3 regions of the Sphingobacterium sp. UBA1897 genome follow, and region 1 is predicted to be linked to each of the others. Evidence: riboswitches for the same ligand, from Rfam matches in the RefSeq annotation. Region 1 holds a riboswitch; each other region holds the start of a gene.
The links. Region 1 has a riboswitch for S-adenosylmethionine ahead of metE (5-methyltetrahydropteroyltriglutamate--homocysteine S-methyltransferase). Riboswitches for the same ligand answer to the same signal wherever they lie in the genome.
Positions count from the first base shown of each region.

Region 1 (6,656 bases):
CAAATACAACAAAATACTCGACCGCACTTTTTAAAGGTGATATCGGTGCCGCACCAGGGAAATTAACAATCTATTTCCCCAATAAAAAGGCGATAATCGCAGATAATATGGGCTATCTGTTACTACCTATGCTGGCACTACTTTTCTTGTTGGTGGGTTGTTTTGCTTATACGCTGATTATCATCTTCAGACAAAAGAAAGTTTCGGAAATGAAGACAGATTTCATCAACAACATGACGCATGAGTTTAAAACACCTGTTGCAACAATTATGATTGCCAGTGAGTCACTTAAAGATCCAGACATCAATGCCGACCATAAACGCGTTCAGAAATTGGCTAATATCATCTACGATGAGAATGTTAGGCTAGGAAATCATATTGAACGTGTGCTTGACCTAGCCCGATTGGAAAAGGAAACATTAAAGTTAGACCAGGTGGATGTGCATATTAATGATCTTGTTTCAGCAGTTACCGACAGTATGCAGTTAAGGATGCAAAATATCGGCGGAAAATTTTCCATAGATCTAGCGGCGGCGAAAGATGTTGTTGTTGGTGACGAACTGCATTTTTCGAATGTATTTTACAATTTATTGGATAATGCCATCAAGTACAGCAAAGGAGATTTACATGTCAACATCAATTCAAAAAATGTTGGCGATACCGTTGTCGTCACCATTGCCGACAACGGCATTGGGATGAGCCGAGATCACCTGCAAAAGATTTTCGACCAGTTCTACCGTATTCCAACTGGAAATGTTCATAATGTCAAAGGATTTGGTCTTGGCTTAAGTTATGTCCAGGACATCCTGAGAAGGCTGAACGGAAAAATTACAGTTAAAAGTGAAAAAGATAAGGGCACGACCTTTGAAGTAATTTTGCCTATTAAAAAATAAAACGTTCCTTTTTTGTATATTTCCTCTTTAAAAAATTTCAAAGGTTGAGGAAAACTGATTTATCAGTATCAAGGGACATTGGTGAAAATTAATATAATCATTATGCAAAAGATATTATTAGCAGAAGATGATCCTAATTTGGGGGATCTTTTAAAAGACTATCTCGAATTAAAGGGAAAATTTGACGTCACATTATGCACGGATGGAGATGAAGCGATTTCTCAATTCAAAAAAAATAACTACGACCTCTGTATTTTCGATGTCATGATGCCAAAAAAGGACGGATTTACAGTTGGACGTGAAATCAGAAAAACAAACAATACTGTTCCTATTATCTTTGCCACAGCAAAGGGGATGATGGAAGATAAAACCGAAGCCTTTGAATTAGGGGGAGATGATTATATCACAAAGCCTTTTCGAGTGGAGGAATTATTGCTCCGCATCAATGCTTTGCTGAAGCGCAGTGTTCGAGACAAAGAAGAGGAAGTGGTTGCTGATAAATTTGAAATTGGCGATTATTTCTTTGATTATACAAGTCAGCAAATTTCTTACAAAGGACAGATGCAAAAACTATCCACTAAAGAAGCGGAACTACTGCGCTTGCTTTGTTTAAAGAAAAATGATGTGCTGACCCGGGAAGAAGCTTTATTAAAAATATGGCATGATGACAACTACTTTACGGGTAGAAGTATGGATGTATTTCTCAGTAAACTTCGTAAATATCTAAAAGAAGATAGTAAAGTTGAAATTGTCAATGTGCACGGAAAAGGTTACAAACTTTTGGTGAGCTAAAAGAATGGGGAATGAGAAACAGTCATTCCCCATTTTTTATGCTACACAGCGTATTGAAACATGACATACACTAAATCACGGATGAAAAGAAAAGAACAAAACAATTTTATCCTTAGTAGAATATAAAAAATTGACGCACTTTTATAAAAAATTTGCATTTCAAAAAGAAATGTTCTAACTTAGCGTCGCTTATAGAGAAAGGCAGAGGGAATAGACCCGATGAAGCCTTAGCAACCTGTCCCTTGACAAGGTGCTAAATTCTACCCTACTTGATATGGGAATGATAAGCCGAAGTCACCGAATTCTAGTGTGTCCTTCTCTCTCTAGCAAGAAATATAGTTGAAAAAGAAATATTAAAAACATTCATTATGTTATTGACTAACAATTTAGGTTACCCTCGTGTGGGCGCGTTCCGCGAATTGAAAAAAGCCAATGAGGCCTATTGGGCTAAAAAATCTTCTGTTGAGGAATTATTGGACACAGCAAAAAAAATTCGTGAAGGCAATTGGAAAACACAAAAAGATGCTGGAATAGATTTGATCCCTTCCAATGATTTCTCTTTTTACGATCAAGTATTGGATTTAACCCTTACTGTTGGTGCAATTCCTGCTCGTTACCATTCTTTATTGAATAAAGTAGACAACAATTACAGCTTAGATCTATATTTTGCCATGGCGCGTGGTTTCCAACAAGAAGGAATCGACGTGACTGCAATGGAAATGACCAAGTGGTTGGATACCAACTACCACTATATGGTGCCAGAATTCACAAAAGATCAAGAATTCAAATTGACGTCCGAAAAATTCTTAAATGAATATAACGAAGCAAAATCATTGGGCATCGATACTAAACCAGTTCTATTAGGTCCTATCACTTACCTTTTGATCGGTAAAGAAAAAGAAGCTGGCTTTGACCGCATCGATTTATTGGATAAACTTGTTCCAGTATATGAGCAAATATTAGCTAAACTAGCTGAGGCCGGTGCGCAATATGTCCAGATTGACGAGCCTTTCTTAGCATTGGATTTAGATGCTAAAGTAAAAGCTTTATATCAACCTACTTTCGAAAAATTAGCTGCAGCAGCAAAAAATATCAAATTAATCGCGACGACTTACTTCGAAGCTTTAAAAGACAACGAAGATATCGCAGTTAACTTACCTATCCATGCTTTACATTTGGATTTGGTACGCGGTGAAAACCAATTGGATACGGTACTAGCTAAAGTTCCTGCTTCATTAACATTATCTTTGGGTATTGTTGAAGGCCGTAACATCTGGAAAAATGATTACGAAAAATCATTGGTTAAAATCAAACAAGCTGTTGATGCATTAGGAAAAGACCGTGTATGGGTAGCTCCTTCTTCATCATTGTTGCACGTTCCTTTCGACTTAGACAATGAACACAATGAGCAATCGCTACCAGCTGAAGTAAAAAACTGGTTAGCATTTGCTAAACAAAAATTAGCTGAGGTAAAAGACTTAGCCGTATTAGCAGAAGGTGAAGTTGATGCTGAAACAGCAAAACGCTTCGAAGCGAACAAAGCTGCCGCTGAAAGCCGTCGCACTTCTCCACTGATCCACAAACCAGAGGTTAAAACACGTACAAGCAATATCACTGATGACGATGCGAAACGTACTTCAGCATTTGCTGACCGTAAAGCAGCGCAACAAGCGAAGTTCAACTTGCCGGCATTCCCTACCACAACTATTGGTTCATTCCCGCAAACGAAAGATGTTCGTAAATGGAGAGCAGACCTGAAAAAAGGTGCTATCACGCAGGCAGAGTACGATAAAGCAATCGCAGAAGAAACTGAAAACACAATCCGTCTTCAAGAGCAATTGGATATCGACGTATTAGTACATGGCGAATTCGAACGTAACGACATGGTTGAATACTTCGGTGAACAATTGGCTGGTTACGCTTTCACACAAAACGGCTGGGTACAATCTTACGGTTCACGTTGTGTAAAACCTCCGATTATCTATGGTGATGTATACCGTCCTGAAGATATGACTGTCCGTTGGTCTTCATACGCTCAATCATTGACTAACCGTCCGGTTAAAGGTATGTTGACTGGTCCGGTTACCATCTTACAATGGTCTTTTGTACGTAATGATCAACCGCGTTCAACAACGACTTACCAAATTGCATTGGCGATCTTGGATGAAGTACAAGCGCTGGAAAAAGCAGGTATCAAAATCATACAAATCGATGAACCAGCAATCCGCGAAGGATTGCCGCTACGTAAAGCTGATCAAAAAGATTACTTGAACTGGGCAGTACGTGCTTTCCGTGTTTCTTCATCAAATGTAGAGGACGATACACAGATTCACACACACATGTGTTACTCTGAGTTCAATAATGTAATCGAAGACATCGCTGCAATGGATGCTGACGTCATCACGATTGAGACTTCACGCTCTCAAATGAAATTGTTGAATGCTTTCGCCGGTGATTTCAAATATCCAAACGATATTGGTCCAGGTGTTTATGACATTCACTCACCACGTGTTCCAAGCAAAGATGAGATGGTAGATCTATTGCGTAAAGCAAAAGCAGTAGTTCCAGCAGAACAACTTTGGGTTAACCCTGACTGTGGTTTAAAAACTCGTGCTTGGCCAGAAACCAAAGCGGCTTTAGAGTCGATGGTTGAGGCTGCGAAAATCTTAAGAGCAGAATAATTCTTAAACTATTTTGATAAAGCCCTAGATGAAATTTCATCTAGGGCTTCTTTATTGGACCTTGGTTCGAAACAAAAACCGTCATCCGGATAATGTAAGACTATTTTCGGGTGTTCTTCTTTTCTTTCTTGTTTTCCTTTTCTTTCCCGTTCTTAATTTCCTGTTTCCCCTTAATCCGATCTTCAATCGACTTCAGGCTTGACGAAAAATCAAGATCAACATTCTCAAGTTGTGCCATCTTTAACGCCTTCAATGCCTTTTTATATTTTCTCAATTTTTCAAATAAAAGTGCTTTCTTGATCCATATCCCTGCCAAGGGCATCGCCGGAAGTGTCAAAGCAAATTTAATCGTCTTTTTTGCAGCTTCATACTCCCCCATATCGATCAGTGTCTGAATGAAATAAGGATATACCTCCAGTGCCTGCACATTATGCACCAAAGCTTCCTGGAAATACCTTTTTGCCTGCTCATAGTCCAATAGCTGTTCGGCATGAACTCTTCCCATCAAACACAGCGCCATTGTATTGGACTCATCATAAGACAGCGCATAGGATAAGGATTCCATGGTCTCCTCCAAATACATTGGATAGTTATCCAGTGCCTGAAGGACATATTTATTTACTGAATTCATAAAATTTTCTAAAACATAACATTCATATCCAGCTTTCACAATCATCTTGAAAGTAACTGGATTTCTAAAACTCCATAATAAGCTAAGCATATTGGAACAGTGGGCCACCATTTAGAGAGCCAATTTTTAGCCAATATCAACGTAGGTTACTTAACGTATTAAAAAAGAAGATTAGGAAAGGGCCGTATTCCGAAGAATATTCCCGAGAATCTTCTCTGTGGACGAAGCGGGATTTTCTAATATTGCAAACATATTCTTCCGTTTTTATTAATTACTCTGTTAAATTGCAAAGATTCAAAATATTTACCACATTCCCAAAAACTTTTGATTATTAATCTGTTATATCTCACAGCACGATATTGGCATATTATTGTCGCATCAATTTTGCTGAAATTCAATGACTATTTCCCCATCTTTGGACTATGGAAAGTCAATCAGCTAATCAATTAATCAAACTATCAAGAAAACGTAAGGGACTAACGCAGCAGGAACTCGCCGATCAGGCGGGTGTATCGCTAAGAACAGTGCAACGCATCGAAAAAGGCACTGAAGAAATCAGTGGATTTAGTCTCAAACAGATCAGTCAAATCTTAGAAATACCTTTAGAACAACTCATTATGCCAAATGTAAATCAAATCAGTATCGACAACAATCAAACAGGAAGTATTAAAGCGCTATATTTAGCATCGCTCACCTTTCTGGTCAATCCATTATTAGGATTATTGGTCCCAGCGATTATGGGCTATACGAAGCAAAATAAAGACGCCTTTTACAGTAAGCACCTAAAAAAAATAATTGTAATACATGCTGTTGGACTATTTTTTCTCGGAAGTTTCATAGGCTATATTATTATTGCAGATTTTTTTAAGATTTCACTACCGTCTTTTTTAAGCGATATATTCAATAGCGCCTATTTTTTACTCATCCCAGTATGCTACTACATATTGATTCTAACCTTCACTATTTTTAATTATATCACAATAAGGAAGGCCAAGTTCAGTGCTGCAAACTAAACCAATACAAATGAATTTGTTGCGTTCAAAATCATAGCGGTTTCTTTTGAACGATCAATACCCAATCATTCTCCAGCAACAGATAGCCTGTTTCATAAATAAAGTTATAGGTCTGTCCCTTGTTATTGGAAAAAGTATGTGTATGGAACTTAAAATCAAATCCCAATCGCTTTAACTTTTCCCGTTGTATCTTGATCATACCCTCCCCACTCAACGCTTCCAATAAAATACGACGGTTTTTTCGTAGGATATTATTCACATTGCGCACCATATTGGTCTGGTCGCTATTTAATTTATTGTTATAGGCGTTCCGGCAAGCATCATCACAAAATCGCTTGTCAGAACGGCCATATATATCCTTGCCACATTCAAGGCAAACTTTCTCGACAGAACTCATAACGGAAGATTAAACGACAACAAACGGTTACAATCGACTATAGTCGAATACAAATGGTAAATAGACGACTATAGTCTTTTCTCCGCCCCACCTTTGCTTAAGATCATCTGGCATCAATAGCCAATGACCGTCAACTAAAATAAGAATTATTAAAAACATTTAAAAATTAGACGCATGAGCACATTACGCAACAAAGTACAATTGGTTGGTCATTTAGGAAACGACCCATTAATCAAAACAACTTCCACC
Region 1 covers NZ_DDGR01000001.1:203,751-210,406, reverse strand. Annotated here, with positions in the region: gene B4N43_RS00815 (sensor histidine kinase) at 1-893, shown strand, start outside; gene B4N43_RS00810 (response regulator transcription factor) at 996-1,685, shown strand; SAM riboswitch class I at 1,872-1,975, shown strand; gene metE (5-methyltetrahydropteroyltriglutamate--homocysteine S-methyltransferase) at 2,054-4,366, shown strand; gene B4N43_RS00800 (hypothetical protein) at 4,467-4,997, opposite strand; gene B4N43_RS00795 (helix-turn-helix domain-containing protein) at 5,420-6,010, shown strand; gene B4N43_RS00790 (hypothetical protein) at 6,042-6,407, opposite strand; gene B4N43_RS00785 (single-stranded DNA-binding protein) at 6,582-6,656, shown strand, end outside.

Region 2 (6,656 bases), on a different contig from region 1:
CAGACTGTGCTGAAACGGGTCCGGCAATAGAAAACAGGAATAAAATAAGAGAAAATAAGAGCAATTTAATTTTTTGTGGTTTCATAATGTAATTTCTTTAGGCTATCGATTAGATAGTCAACTTCATAATAATGACAACAAACCTCGTGTATTCATTACACGTTGACTAGTAGAAATAGATAGATCGTCCGATTCACTCGGTAGACAACCAAATAACATCGGTAAACCATATCCCTCACTGATCGATGCTAAAGCCGATACAATCATCCCAGCTAATCTTGAATCTCCAAAAAGCACAGCGCAAGAAAAGCACATCGAATCAAAATAAAAATTCAAAAAATAAACAAAAATCAAAACAAATAAATTGTATACAAAAAATATTAAGCATAATATTTGTATTTTTACACAGAAAATTAGTAAACTGATTAATGAGCACTGTATCATTGAAGAAAAGATTCTACCGTATTTATATCCTTATGATACGATTTATGCATGGCGAGCATTCTGGAGACGCATTACGTAATGTTTCCATCAGCATCTTGCCAAGTTTAGCGATCTACTTATTGGGAGCGCAAGCGAGCACGGCAATTGGAATCGGTGTCGGATCGTTATTAACAACACTCACAGATCCTCCTGGAAACAGAAAGGATAAACTTTCTTCTGCTCTCGTATGTATTCCCACCTTTTTCGTTGCATCATTGTTTACAGCGATTGTATTTCCGTATCATTGGCCCTTGGTTATATTGCTAGCGGCGGCCGGTTTTATATGTACGTTATACGGTATTTTTGGAGCTCGTTATGCTGCAATTGGAAACATGACATTGATTCTCATGAGTTTTGTGATCGGAATGGCCCCGCAACACCCCCTTGCAGTTAGTTTACAGATTACAACAGGATCCATTATATATTACTTTTTTAGCCTTTTACAGGCCTATATACAACCTTATCGCTCGCTAAAACATGCGATGGCCAATGGTTTTCATGGATTATCCCAATTTCTATTGATACGATCCCAGTCTTACGATCCCGATATTCCTTTGAATATAACGTACAGTCGCGTAGGCAAAATTCATGGCCAGATCAGCGAACAGCAGGAAAAAATCAGGTCGCTTCTTTTTCGAGAAAAAAAAATCATAAGCCAACAGTGGCATAAAAGCAATTATTGGCTCAGTCAAGTTTATGGGTTAATTGACCTCCATGAGTTAATTATTGCACTTGATCACGATTATGATGCGATTCGCAAAAACCTTGCAGACACGGGCAGCCTCCCTTTAATCCGTCAAACAATCAAATTATTAGCTTTAGAAATTGATAGCTTTTCACAACCTAACAAGAGGTTTCGGTATGCACATCAATTATATCACAATAACTTTAAAATTAATGCCCTCTTACAGGATTTAAAAGAAATTCAAGAAGAGCAGGCCGGTCAAGCAAAAAGTATATTATGTTCGATCATAAGCAACATCGAAGCAATTATTGAAGTGCTCAACCGAATTCAGGTGGCTTTTTATCAAAATCAGGAAATCCAGGATAAGATTGACAGCAGTGAGTACCAACAATTTATCAATCGACCTTTGCGCAATCTTGCTGATCTAAAAAGTAAACTCCATCTGAATAACCCGCTTTTTCGATTTGCCGTTCGGATGGCTCTTCTTTTTGGAACAGGCGCATTGATCGGTATTTTATTTTTAGATTTTAAATATACCTATTGGATCTTACTGACGATCGCTATTGTTGCCAGACCAGCATTTTCAATGACAAAAAAGCGTAATATAGAGCGTATTGTAGGCACATTCTCGGGTATAATCGTTGGCATATTCTGCTTAATTGCTATTCATTTTCTCCCGGCTCTTCTTACCATAGCTGCATTAGGTCTTTTCGGATTCTTTTTATTCAATCGATCTAATTATATGGTCAGTGTCATCTTTATTACCTTGGGAATTGTAATTGCGCTCAATTTGTTTGAAGGCAATATCAATCTCATTTTAGGCAGCCGAATACTTTTCACACTCATTGGAGCATTCTTGGCTATAGCAGGTTATTTCTTGATCCCCGTACGCCAGAGCACAGGCATGGTTCAGCTGGCAAAAGAAGTATCCCTTTACAACGAACATTATTTCCAGATCATCAATAACCGTCTGTCGGACGAGAGACAAAGTTCGTTTGATATACGACTGGCTAGAAAAAAAGCGCAGACTGCCATGGCCCTGTTTTCAGACGCTATCAATCAAATGAAAAAAGAACCCGAACACAAATGGATGGATTGGTCACATATACACCATTTTCAGGCACTCTCTTATCAGGTCAACTCCCATTTGGTGGGTCTTTCGCTATCGTTAAACAAAAAGACGAATCACCACCTGACGTATGATATCCATAGTAGAATTGATGCACTTAAACCTCTTTTAACAGATTTAAATCAAATTGCAGAACGGATCAACTTAAAGAAATCGTAATACCCGATTGGCAGTTACTTATCAAGTTTCATCGGACAATATGCGATCCGATCGGTATGTTATTCAAAATTCCTTTAACTAAAAAACAGCTTTTCTTTTGCTTTAATAAAAAAAGAGTTTATATTTGTATCGTCTTCGAAAGAAGATTTCTAATCAACACCTCCCTTAATCAGTAGGTCTTGATTTATAAAGAAGTGGCGAGAGACTGGCTCAATGACCCACTGGCAACCTTCAATTTGTTTGAAAAGGTGCCAATTCCTGTCCAAAACAATATCGTTTTGGAGCATATAAATAACATAAGACAATGATTATTAAACTACTGAAGTCCATTAAAAATTCAGGTTCAACACAAGTGAGCCGCACGATAAGCGAAAGTGTAAGCCATCATACAACTGTATTGATGCGAATGCGTATGCATATGCACTTCCACGCTTGTTAAGAATCATTTCCTTTTTCTTGGATAAAGATTTAACAGACCCTTCAAGGAGGTGTGTATGCTTCTCTTTTTACTTAGCAATTTCTTTTTGAACCCTTAAAATCTGATATATTATGTCTTCAAACAAAAATTTAAAATTCGAAACTCTTCAGGTTCACGCTGGCCAAGTCGCTGACCCTACTACGGGATCTAGAGCAGTTCCTATATATCAAACAACATCTTTTGTATTTGAAAATGCCGAACACGGCGCAAACTTATTTGCATTAAAGCAGTTCGGCAATATTTATACACGGATTATGAATCCTACCACGGATGTTTTCGAACAACGTATTGCGGCACTGGAAGGTGGAGTCGCGGCTGTTGCTGTCGCATCTGGCCAGGCGGCACAGTTTATTGCATTAAATAATATCTTGGAAAGTGGTGACAATTTTGTTGCCGGATCCAACTTATACGGCGGTACATTCAACCAGTTTAAAGTTTCTTTTAAACGTCTGGGCATCGAAGCTCGATTTGCAACGGACGCCGAGGCAGATAAAATTGAAGCCCTCATTGATGATAAAACAAAGGCCATCTATGTTGAAACAATTGGAAACCCAAGTTTCAATATTCCAGACTTTGAGAAAATTGCTGCAGTAGCAAAAAAATATGACTTACCGTTAATCGTCGATAATACTTTTGGAGCTGGGGGATATTTATTTAAACCTTTGGAGTATGGTGCGAATGTGGTGGTTGAATCGGCTACTAAATGGATCGGTGGACATGGTACAAGCATTGGTGGTGTCATCGTCGACGGCGGAAACTACAATTGGGGCAATGGAAAATACCCTCAATTTTCCGAACCATCTGAAGGCTATCATGGCTTAGTTTTTTCCGAAGTTTTCGGTGAAGGCGGACCGTTTGGAAATATTCAATTTGCCATTCGGGCACGTGTGGAAGGGCTTCGGGATTTCGGACCAGCACTCTCCCCTTTCAATTCATTCTTATTACTACAAGGACTTGAAACCCTGTCTTTGCGGGTGCAACGCCATGTAGACAACACTTTAGAGATAGCTAAATGGCTTGAGGCGCATCCACAGGTAGAAAAAGTAAACTATCCGGGCTTAAAAAGCTCTCCGAGCTTCGCTAACGCACAAAAATACCTTAAAAATGGCTATGGTGCAGTGCTTTCTTTCCAGCTCAAAGGTGACGCAGCACAAAAGGCCAATAGCTTTATCGACAGCTTAGAATTGATCAGTCACCTGGCCAACGTCGGTGATACGAAGTCATTGATTATCCATCCAGCAGCGACTACTCACCAACAATTGAGTGATGAAGATCAAGCCAATGCTGGAGTGTTCAAAGGTTTATTACGTCTTTCTGTAGGAATAGAACATATTGATGACATCAAAGCTGATTTACAACAAGCTTTTGATAAAATTAAATAATCAGATTTTTTCGGCTTAAACTTAAACGTAAAATGAGTAAGCATATTTATCTGCACCCGGAGCCTTTTGTATTTGAAAATGGAAGAGAGCTTACTGATTTACAAATCAGTTATGAAACATTTGGCAAACCCAACGCTGATCGCAGTAATGTGATCTGGGTTTGCCATGCACTAACGGCCAATGCAGATGTACTGGATTGGTGGTCAGGTCTTTTTGGAACAGGTGAATTATTTGATTCAAACGATTATTATATTATCTGCGCCAATGTCATAGGATCAGCATATAATAGCAGTAATCCGCTATCTGTAAACCCAGCTACTGGACAGCCTTACTACCTATCTTTTCCTGAATTTACAGTAAGAGATTTGATCAACGCACATCAATTTCTTGCAGACCACCTGGATATCAAACAAATAGAGATCCTTATTGGGGGCTCATTGGGCGGTCAACAAGCATTGGAATGGGCCGTATCACACAGTATAGCCATCAACCATCTAATCGTCGTTGGAACAAATGCCGTCCATTCACCATGGGGTATTGCATTCAATGAAAGTCAACGTCTTGCCATTACTACTGATCGAACCTTTTATGCGAATCATCCCGATGGCGGAGCTAAGGGTCTAAAAGTTGCACGCGCTATGGCACTGTTGTCTTACCGCAACTATACAACGTATGCCAACACACAAAAGGAGGATGATAACGAAAAACTCGATCATTATAAAGCATCCTCCTATCAAAACTATCAGGGTGAAAAATTGGTAAAACGCTATAATGCGTACAGCTATTACTTCCTAACCAAAGCAATGGACAGCCATAATTTAGGTCGTGGAAGAAAATCTATCGAATCCGCTTTAGCGAGCATCGACTGTCCAACTTTAGTGCTGAGCGTCAATACAGATTTGTTGTTTCCTCCACAAGAGCAACAATTCATCGCTCAACATATTCCGAATGCCCACTATCAGGAGATCGAATCTACTTATGGCCACGATGGGTTTTTGATCGAAACAAAAAAACTCACGAAAATCATCAGCAGCTTTCTGCGGAAACAAAAAGAATACATCAACGAATTAGTATAAGAGAATAAATAATATATAAGAGAATTTAAGAAGAGATATGAGTAATAAATTAACAATAGGGATGTTTGGGTTTGGTGTAGTAGGCCAAGGTCTTTACGATATCATCAAAACCAAAAACCTTAATCTGGAGATCAAGAAATTTGTCATTAAAAACGGAGATAAAAAGCGCTCGCTACCAGCAGATCTATTTTCTACCGATGCCGAAACAATTTTAGGTGACCCAGAAATTAATACTGTTGTCGAACTAATAGATGATGCCGAAGCAGCCTATCAACTAACTGTTCGTGCCTTGAAATCGGGAAAAAATGTGGTATCTGCCAATAAAAAAATGATTGCAAGCCATTTGGAAGAGCTGGTTGATATCCAACATGAATACGGCACCAGTTTATTGTATGAAGGTGCCGTTTGCGGAAGTATTCCCATTATACGGAATTTAGAAGAGTACTATGACAATGAATTACTTCATTCTGTCAGCGGTATTTTTAATGGATCTTCTAACTATATTTTATCTAAAGTTTTCAATGAAAACCAGCAATATACAGACGCTTTAAAGAAAGCGCAAGAACTTGGTTTTGCAGAGACAGATCCAACCCTTGATGTAGGTGGATTTGACCCAAAATTTAAAGTATGTATTGTTGCTTCCCATGCGTACGGAATCTATATCAAACCAGACGATGTCTTTAATATTGGTATTGACAAATTGGGACAACAAGATATTCGTTTTGCTAAAGAAAAGAACCTCAAGATCAAATTGATACCAACAGCAAAAGAGATCGACGGCAACAAAGTTGTACTTTATGTATTACCACGCCTAGTAGGCAAAGACAGCATGCTCTATAATGTGGAAAATGAGAACAATGGTGTATTGGTAAAAGCGGCCTTTGCAGACGAACAATTTTTCTATGGCAAAGGAGCCGGCGGCCACCCGACGGGTTCTGCTGTACTATCGGATATCGCTGCCCTTCGCTATGGATACCGTTATGAATATAAAAAACATTTAGAATCCAGCACATTAAATTATAGCCAAGATTATTTAATTAAGGTTTATTTGAGATACACCGATGATACACTGATTGAAAAGTTAAATTTCAGTGAAATCACAGAACGATATTACGCACCAGATTTCAAATATGTCATAGGGCATATTAATCTTCAACAAATCGCAGCTCACAAAGCCGATTTGGATCAAGAGGGCAATTTTATTGCTGAAATCGCGTAGGCAATCAACAAACCAACCTACCTTGAAAATAGCCCCGAATGGGGC
Region 2 covers NZ_DDGR01000031.1:279,336-285,991, reverse strand. Annotated here, with positions in the region: gene B4N43_RS21940 (TonB-dependent receptor) at 1-85, opposite strand, end outside; gene B4N43_RS21935 (FUSC family protein) at 429-2,456, shown strand; SAM riboswitch class I at 2,638-2,750, shown strand; gene B4N43_RS21930 (O-acetylhomoserine aminocarboxypropyltransferase/cysteine synthase family protein) at 3,006-4,316, shown strand; gene B4N43_RS21925 (homoserine O-acetyltransferase family protein) at 4,349-5,392, shown strand; gene B4N43_RS21920 (homoserine dehydrogenase) at 5,430-6,611, shown strand.
Region 2: it holds a riboswitch for S-adenosylmethionine, as region 1 does, so the genes downstream of both, B4N43_RS21930 (O-acetylhomoserine aminocarboxypropyltransferase/cysteine synthase family protein) here and metE (5-methyltetrahydropteroyltriglutamate--homocysteine S-methyltransferase) in region 1, are expected to answer to the same signal.

Region 3 (6,656 bases), on a different contig from region 1:
CATTACCCAAAGCCAGGTTGGAAAATATATTCTGAATAAGAAGAAATAATGGTGCTCCCGGTTGGTGTGCCACTTCCAGCTTGTAGGCACAGGCAATAAATTCACCACAATCCCACCAGCTTACCGTCTTTTCAACGGTGGCGATATATACACATGTAGCAATTAGTCCGCAAGCAAAGCCGAGTAGAGAATTTAATCTAGTGTACGTCATAAGGTCAATTTGGTCTATTGTTAAAATCCTTTTTAGCACTTTAAGTTAAAAAGTTATCCTGACTCCAATAAGTTAATTAACACTATTTAACACAAGTATCTGACTATAAACAGGCTATTAAACCCTGAATATAGAGATCGACCTAAAACCACACGATCGAAATTCTGAACTTATTATAAGCTTTCACAACGAATACTACCCCAAAAAAAAAGAGAGCTTATGCGCTCCCTTTTCGTATTATTTTTATGAGTTAGGCTAGTTTTTCAACAATCTTCTTTGTTGGACCAGGATTACTCATCGTATAGAAATGTAATACCGGAGCGCCAAATTTAATCAGCTCCTGACATTGTTGCACCAACCACTCTTCACCTACTTGTCTAACGTCGGCATTCGTTTTACATGCTGAAACAGCATCGCTCAGTTCCTCCGGAATATCTAAATGAAATATCCTTGGTAGGGTAACCAACTGTTTTTTCGTTGTCAGTGGTTTCAATCCTGGAATAATAGGCACATGGATTCCATTGTCCCTACATTTTGTTACAAACTCCTTGTATTTTTCAACATTAAAGAACATCTGAGTCACAATAAACTCTGCTCCCATATCGACTTTTTGTTTCAGGTATTTAAAATCAGTATTGAAATTTGGCGATTCAAAATGCTTTTCGGGATAACCCGCTACACCGATGCAAAAATCAGTCTTTTCCGATGTGATAATGTCTTCATGCAGATACTTTCCTTTATTCATATCAGTTACCTGTTCCAGTAGGTCTGTTGCAAAGGCATGTCCACCATCGGTCGGTATAAAATCGGCATCGCCCTTACGTGCATCGCCCCGTAATACCAAGACGTTATCTATCCCCAGAAAGTTCAAATCGATCAATGCATTTTCAGTTTCCTCTTTTGTAAAACCACCACATATCAAATGGGGCACCGCATCTACTTTATATTTATTCATGATTGCAGCACATATCGCCACTGTTCCAGGACGTTTACGATAGGAAACGCGTTCCAGTAATCCACTCGCATGCTCTTTATAGATATAATCTTCCCGATGGTAGGTTACGTCGATAAACGGAGGTTTAAACTCCATCAGTTCATCCATGGTTTTAAAAATACTTTGGATGCCCTGCCCTTTCGCCGGTGGCAATAGCTCAAAAGAAAACAATGTTTTTCCTTTGGCATTCTGGATATGATCGATAATCTTCATTAAAAAACTGTTTTTAGTTTGGTTGGCTTACATCGAAACGCACACGTCGAGGAATCGTTTATCTACATGTAACTTATCTTTCCCACATGGAGTAGGGTAGAATTTAGCACCTTGAACAATACAGGTTGCTAAGGCTTCAACGGGTCTAGTCCCTCGGCCTTTCTCTATAAGCGTTGCTAATATCGTTTTAAAAAATCAAACGACAAAAATATTTTTTCGAAAAGGCAAAAATAGCGACAAAAAGACTGTAATAAATACGGCTTCAGGTTTATTCCCAGGCAATAATAGGAATTTACGCTCCCCAAAAAGTAAAAGACTTAAAAAAACAGATAAAATTAACGATCGAGGATCATCGACAACGAAGAGACTGACTACGTCACAACAGGATCGGCTAAAGATTCGTTGCTAGGGAATTCCGTAGATTTTTGAGATAAAATGTAATCAGTAAGAGTCCCGTAACATGGTACTCCTCTTTCGATCCATATTTAAAACCATCAAATAAATATTTGTAGGCGATTAATGCATTTTTTTCGTTGTAAAATAACTCTTTCCAAGAATCGGGAACATCTGCCCATGCCTTGAGCACAATGCCATTCTCAGCATAAATAATGGGTGATTCAACACCGTCCATTCGATAATCGTGATGTGTACCTGAACTTGATATGTGCTGGAAATAAGCGATAGAATAATCTACAAAATTCAATGCCCTGGCTTTTATCTCCATTTCACTTTCTGATTTTACAGGGGCATTTCGCCATAGATTCACTTGGCTATCAAATTTGCTCGGGGTCTCCCGGATAGGGGTTTTATCTAACGCAAAGTTGATATAAAGTTTTTCACTTGTGGGGACACGTGCTGAGCTAAACTGTGAAAAATCACCTCTCAGCTGAACAAAATCGTTTTTTACCTTAACAATATCCAAAGCGAGACTACCCTTTTTCTCATCGGTCAATTCTAATCGATCGCCGTCGAATCTATACTTACCGAAGAGTAGGATATCATCGATCGCCATGACAAATTTATCTTTATCATGGAGGGAGAGAAAGGACCGGTATATCGTAGGGTCATTACCATAGACATCTGCCTCCACATTTTGGGGTGATTCTCTTTTTACTTTATGATACTCCTCATTTGAATAGCCCAATATCATTTGGTAATTGCCTTCAGGAAAGTCCTTTTTCTTCCCAAAGAAAGCACAAGAAGACAACGAGAATAGGAATAGCAGCAGTAATAACGGTTTCAAAATAAATCAATAATTATGGCCAGTAATAATATACAGACCAAGATAAGAAATTACTGCAATAGTTCGTATACCGCTATTTATTTGAATAAGCTTGGGGATATGCTTATTCTTTATAAAGATCCACCAAGCCCTCTGGCAATTCAACTTCAATGATCTCCTCTTCGCCATCGATTCCTAAGATTAAATCATCGGACAATGGGAACATCAGTTCTTTACCGTCCATATTTACCGAAGCGACAAATTGCTGTGGAAATTCCTGAACATCTGTTATTTGCCCCAATTCACCATGGTTTTCATCAATCACTAAAAAACCGATTAAATCAGTATATCTAAAATCATCTGGATCGCGCTCGGGCATCTTATCATTGGAAAGATATAGCTTTTTACGTACAAGTACTTGAGCCTTATCGATATGATCCACATCCTCAAATGTCACATACGCTGTACTATTTTTTTGAAATTTAATGGTATCAACAAAATAAGGAACAAGTTTTTTGTTCACTTCCACAAAGACAACATCGATATTCAAACTCTCGTATTCCTCGAATTCAAAAAATAGTTGTACTTCTCCTTTAAGACCTCTTGTTTTACTGATGTAACCGATGTAAAAGCTTTGATCAATAGTCATATATTTCGTATTTAGCGATTAGCTGTGAGACATGATTTGGCAAACCATTAGCCTATTGGCTGTTTCAAAAAAAGCCGGCTCAAGATTGAGTCGGCTTTCTCGAATACTTTATGAAAGAATTAACCTTCAGTTTCTTCTGATGCAGGAGCTTCAGTCTCTTCAGCAGCAGTTTCTTCCGCTACAGGAGCATTTTTAGCAGCTACAGCAGCAGCTTTTTCTTCTTTTTTCTTAGCTTCAGCCACTAAAGCAGCTTTTTTAGCTTCAGCTTTAGTTTGTGCTAAACCATCTTTTTTACCAGAGATTCTTGCATCATTAGCTTCAGTCCAAGCTGTAAATTTAGCTTCAGCAGCAGCTTCATCAAAAGCACCTTTTTTCACACCACCTTGCAAGTGTTTTTTGTAAAGAACACCTTTGTAAGAAAGGATAGCGCGAGCAGTGTCAGTTGGTTGAGCACCTTTATTCATCCAATCCAAAGCTTTTTCAAAATCCAAAACGATAGTTGCTGGATTTGTGTTTGGGTTGTAAGAACCAATACGTTCGATGAATTTACCGTCACGTGGAGCGCGAGAATCCGCTACGACTACGTGGTAAAAAGGACGTCCTTTTTTACCGTGTCTTTGCAATCTGATTTTAGTTGCCATTTTTTAATTTTATTTTATGTATTCAACATATCCCCCGAGCTTCATACTAGAGGGGATGCAAAGATAGTTATTTTTTTCTAATCATCATTATAATTTAATAAAACTTCACTGAAAACGACAGGGTTAGCTCTTATCAACAAGCTCTTTCAACCGTAATACCTACCCCTTAGGCCTTCATCTTTTCTTGCTTCCATACTAGCAGCTACAACAAACTTTTCAAAAATCAAGACAAAAAACAGCTCCTTCCTTCAAAAGGACATCTTTACCAAATGTAAACAGGATGAACCGTTTGGGTACAGTGCCTTCGAAATAGTCATCGACATTTTTGCCAATTCACTTTTTACTTTCTACCTTCATTCTATGAAATCTGTTGCGCCATTAAAAATACTAAAAGCTTCAGCCGGTTCGGGAAAAACCTTTAGCTTGACTTTACACTATCTCACACTCCTACTCTCCAACGAGAATAGCTATAAGGAGATTTTGGCGGTGACATTCACCAATAAAGCAACCGCCGAGATGAAGGAACGTATCCTCTCGGTACTCCATGGCTTGGCAACAGGCAATCGGAGTCCTAAAATTGAAGATTTCAGAAAGCTTTTACTCCAGCAGCAGCCAGACTGGAATCCGCATCTGGTACAAGAGAAAGCTTTTCGGGTGTATCGACGTATCCTACATGACTACAGTCATTTTACCATAAGTACAATTGATGGATTTTCCCAAAAAGTCATTCGTGCATTTACGTATGAACTCAATCTTGATGCTGCTTATAAGATTGAAATGAATGTCAATAAAGTGAAAAATGACCTGACAGTCATGCTTAATCAATTGCTGGATGAACGACCCGACCTACTGGATTGGATTATCGCTTATGCGGAAAAGAAAATAGCAAAAAATGAAAATTGGAACTACCGCCAACAACTAATGGGTTTGGCAAGTCTTATTTTCTCTGAAAATTTTCAGGAATTTGATGGCTACATCAATTCTGCCAATCCAAAGGAGGTTTTTAATCTCCTCAATCAGGAAGTTGAACAGAAGATAAACTCCTTCACGGAAGCGCTCTCCATGACAATTGAAGCCTTTAGTGAAACATTCAGGAATTTTAATATCTCCGAAAGTGACCTTAAAGGTAAATCGCGCAATAAAATAATCTCCGCTAGCAAAACCAATAAAAAAACGGAAAAGCTGAGCGCTTCCGAAATTGCCAAGGTACTGGAAAAGTATCTCCAGTTGATCGACAATGAAGATGCTTTTACAGATAGTGACAAAAATATACGGCATGATCTTATCGCCGCACTCAGCCCCATTCTGGCATCGTTCCAAAAGCTACACGATAATCTATCGGCTTACATTGCTTATCAAGCGGTACAAAGTAATCTCTATTACCTACGCCTGCTCAAGGAAATGAGCGACTTACTGACGCAATGGCGGCGGGATAATGGTGCTCAATTAATTTCCGACTCGCAGATTTTATTAAACAAACTCGGACTTGATGAAAATAGCGATCCAACATTTATCTGGGAGAAGATCGGCAATCGTTTTAACTACTTTTTGTTTGACGAATTTCAGGATACCTCGCGTATTCAGTGGAAAAATTATAGTCCACTACTGATCAATGCATTGGCAGATGCCAAAGGCACAATCAGCGAACACCTGATCGTTGGGGACGTCAAACAGAGTATTTATCGCTGGCGAAATGGGGATTGGCGCATACTCCTGCAACAGGTAGAACAACAGGTTGGTCATACTTTTCACTTAGACGAGGATAGCAGAACCACCTTTATCGAAAACGGAAGCCTTGACACCAATTTTAGAAGTCTTCCAAATATCATCCATTTAAACAATTACCTCTTTAGCAGTATTCCCCAGCATCTGCAACAGGTACTGAATGAAAAAGTATTCGAAAGCCTTGATGAAGAAGGTAAACAGTGGTGGATTTCTACTGGCAATGACACTATGCTGGTCAAAGCTTATGAAAACAGCCAACAGGAAGTACCTGAACATAAAAAAGGGAAACTTGACCAATTAGGATCTATCGAAATCTCTTACATTCCTGTCTCTGATGGACGCTACAGAAGAAATCAGGTTATTGAAGAATCGCTACTACAACTATGTCAGAAAATAGGCGACTGGCTCGGTAGCGGCCGCTACCAGGCGCAGCAGATCGGTATCCTGGTACGGAGTAATGTGCAGGCTAAATTGGTCATTCAAAAGCTCATGGACTTCAAAAAAGAGCAGCAACTTACATTTGAAGTGATATCCGGTGATGCATTATCCTTAGCGAGCAATGATGCTGTACTATTATTGATCGAAACGTTAAAGGCTTTAGTCTACAATTCGGATAAACATACCATCCATAAAGCAAAGATGGTCTATCTATACCAGCATATTCAAAATAAGACAATCGATCAGAATGCATGGTTAAAATTTGCCGGCAACGACATCCGCGCACTTAAAGATTATCTCCCTGAGGCGCTGATTGACTCCTGGGAAATGGCGCAGAAACAGCCTTTAGTCCATTTAATTGAAAAACTCATTGAAATCTACGGCTTCACAACCACGGACAATATCCACCTCCCTTACCTCCTGGCGTTCAAAGATATGATCTCAGCTTTCTCCACCAATGGCGAACGTGGCATTATACAGTTCCTGGAGTTTTGGGAAGAAGATGGCAACCGGGCGGTGCTCCCTTCCAACGGAGAAATTAATGCGATCGAGGTAACAACAAT
Region 3 covers NZ_DDGR01000018.1:364,859-371,514, reverse strand. Annotated here, with positions in the region: gene B4N43_RS09845 (DUF2723 domain-containing protein) at 1-211, opposite strand, end outside; gene metF (methylenetetrahydrofolate reductase [NAD(P)H]) at 462-1,418, opposite strand; SAM riboswitch class I at 1,489-1,591, opposite strand; gene B4N43_RS09835 (hypothetical protein) at 1,810-2,661, opposite strand; gene rimM (ribosome maturation factor RimM) at 2,765-3,289, opposite strand; gene B4N43_RS09825 (30S ribosomal protein S16) at 3,409-3,930, opposite strand; gene B4N43_RS09820 (UvrD-helicase domain-containing protein) at 4,291-6,656, shown strand, end outside.
Region 3: it holds a riboswitch for S-adenosylmethionine, as region 1 does, so the genes downstream of both, metF (methylenetetrahydrofolate reductase [NAD(P)H]) here and metE (5-methyltetrahydropteroyltriglutamate--homocysteine S-methyltransferase) in region 1, are expected to answer to the same signal.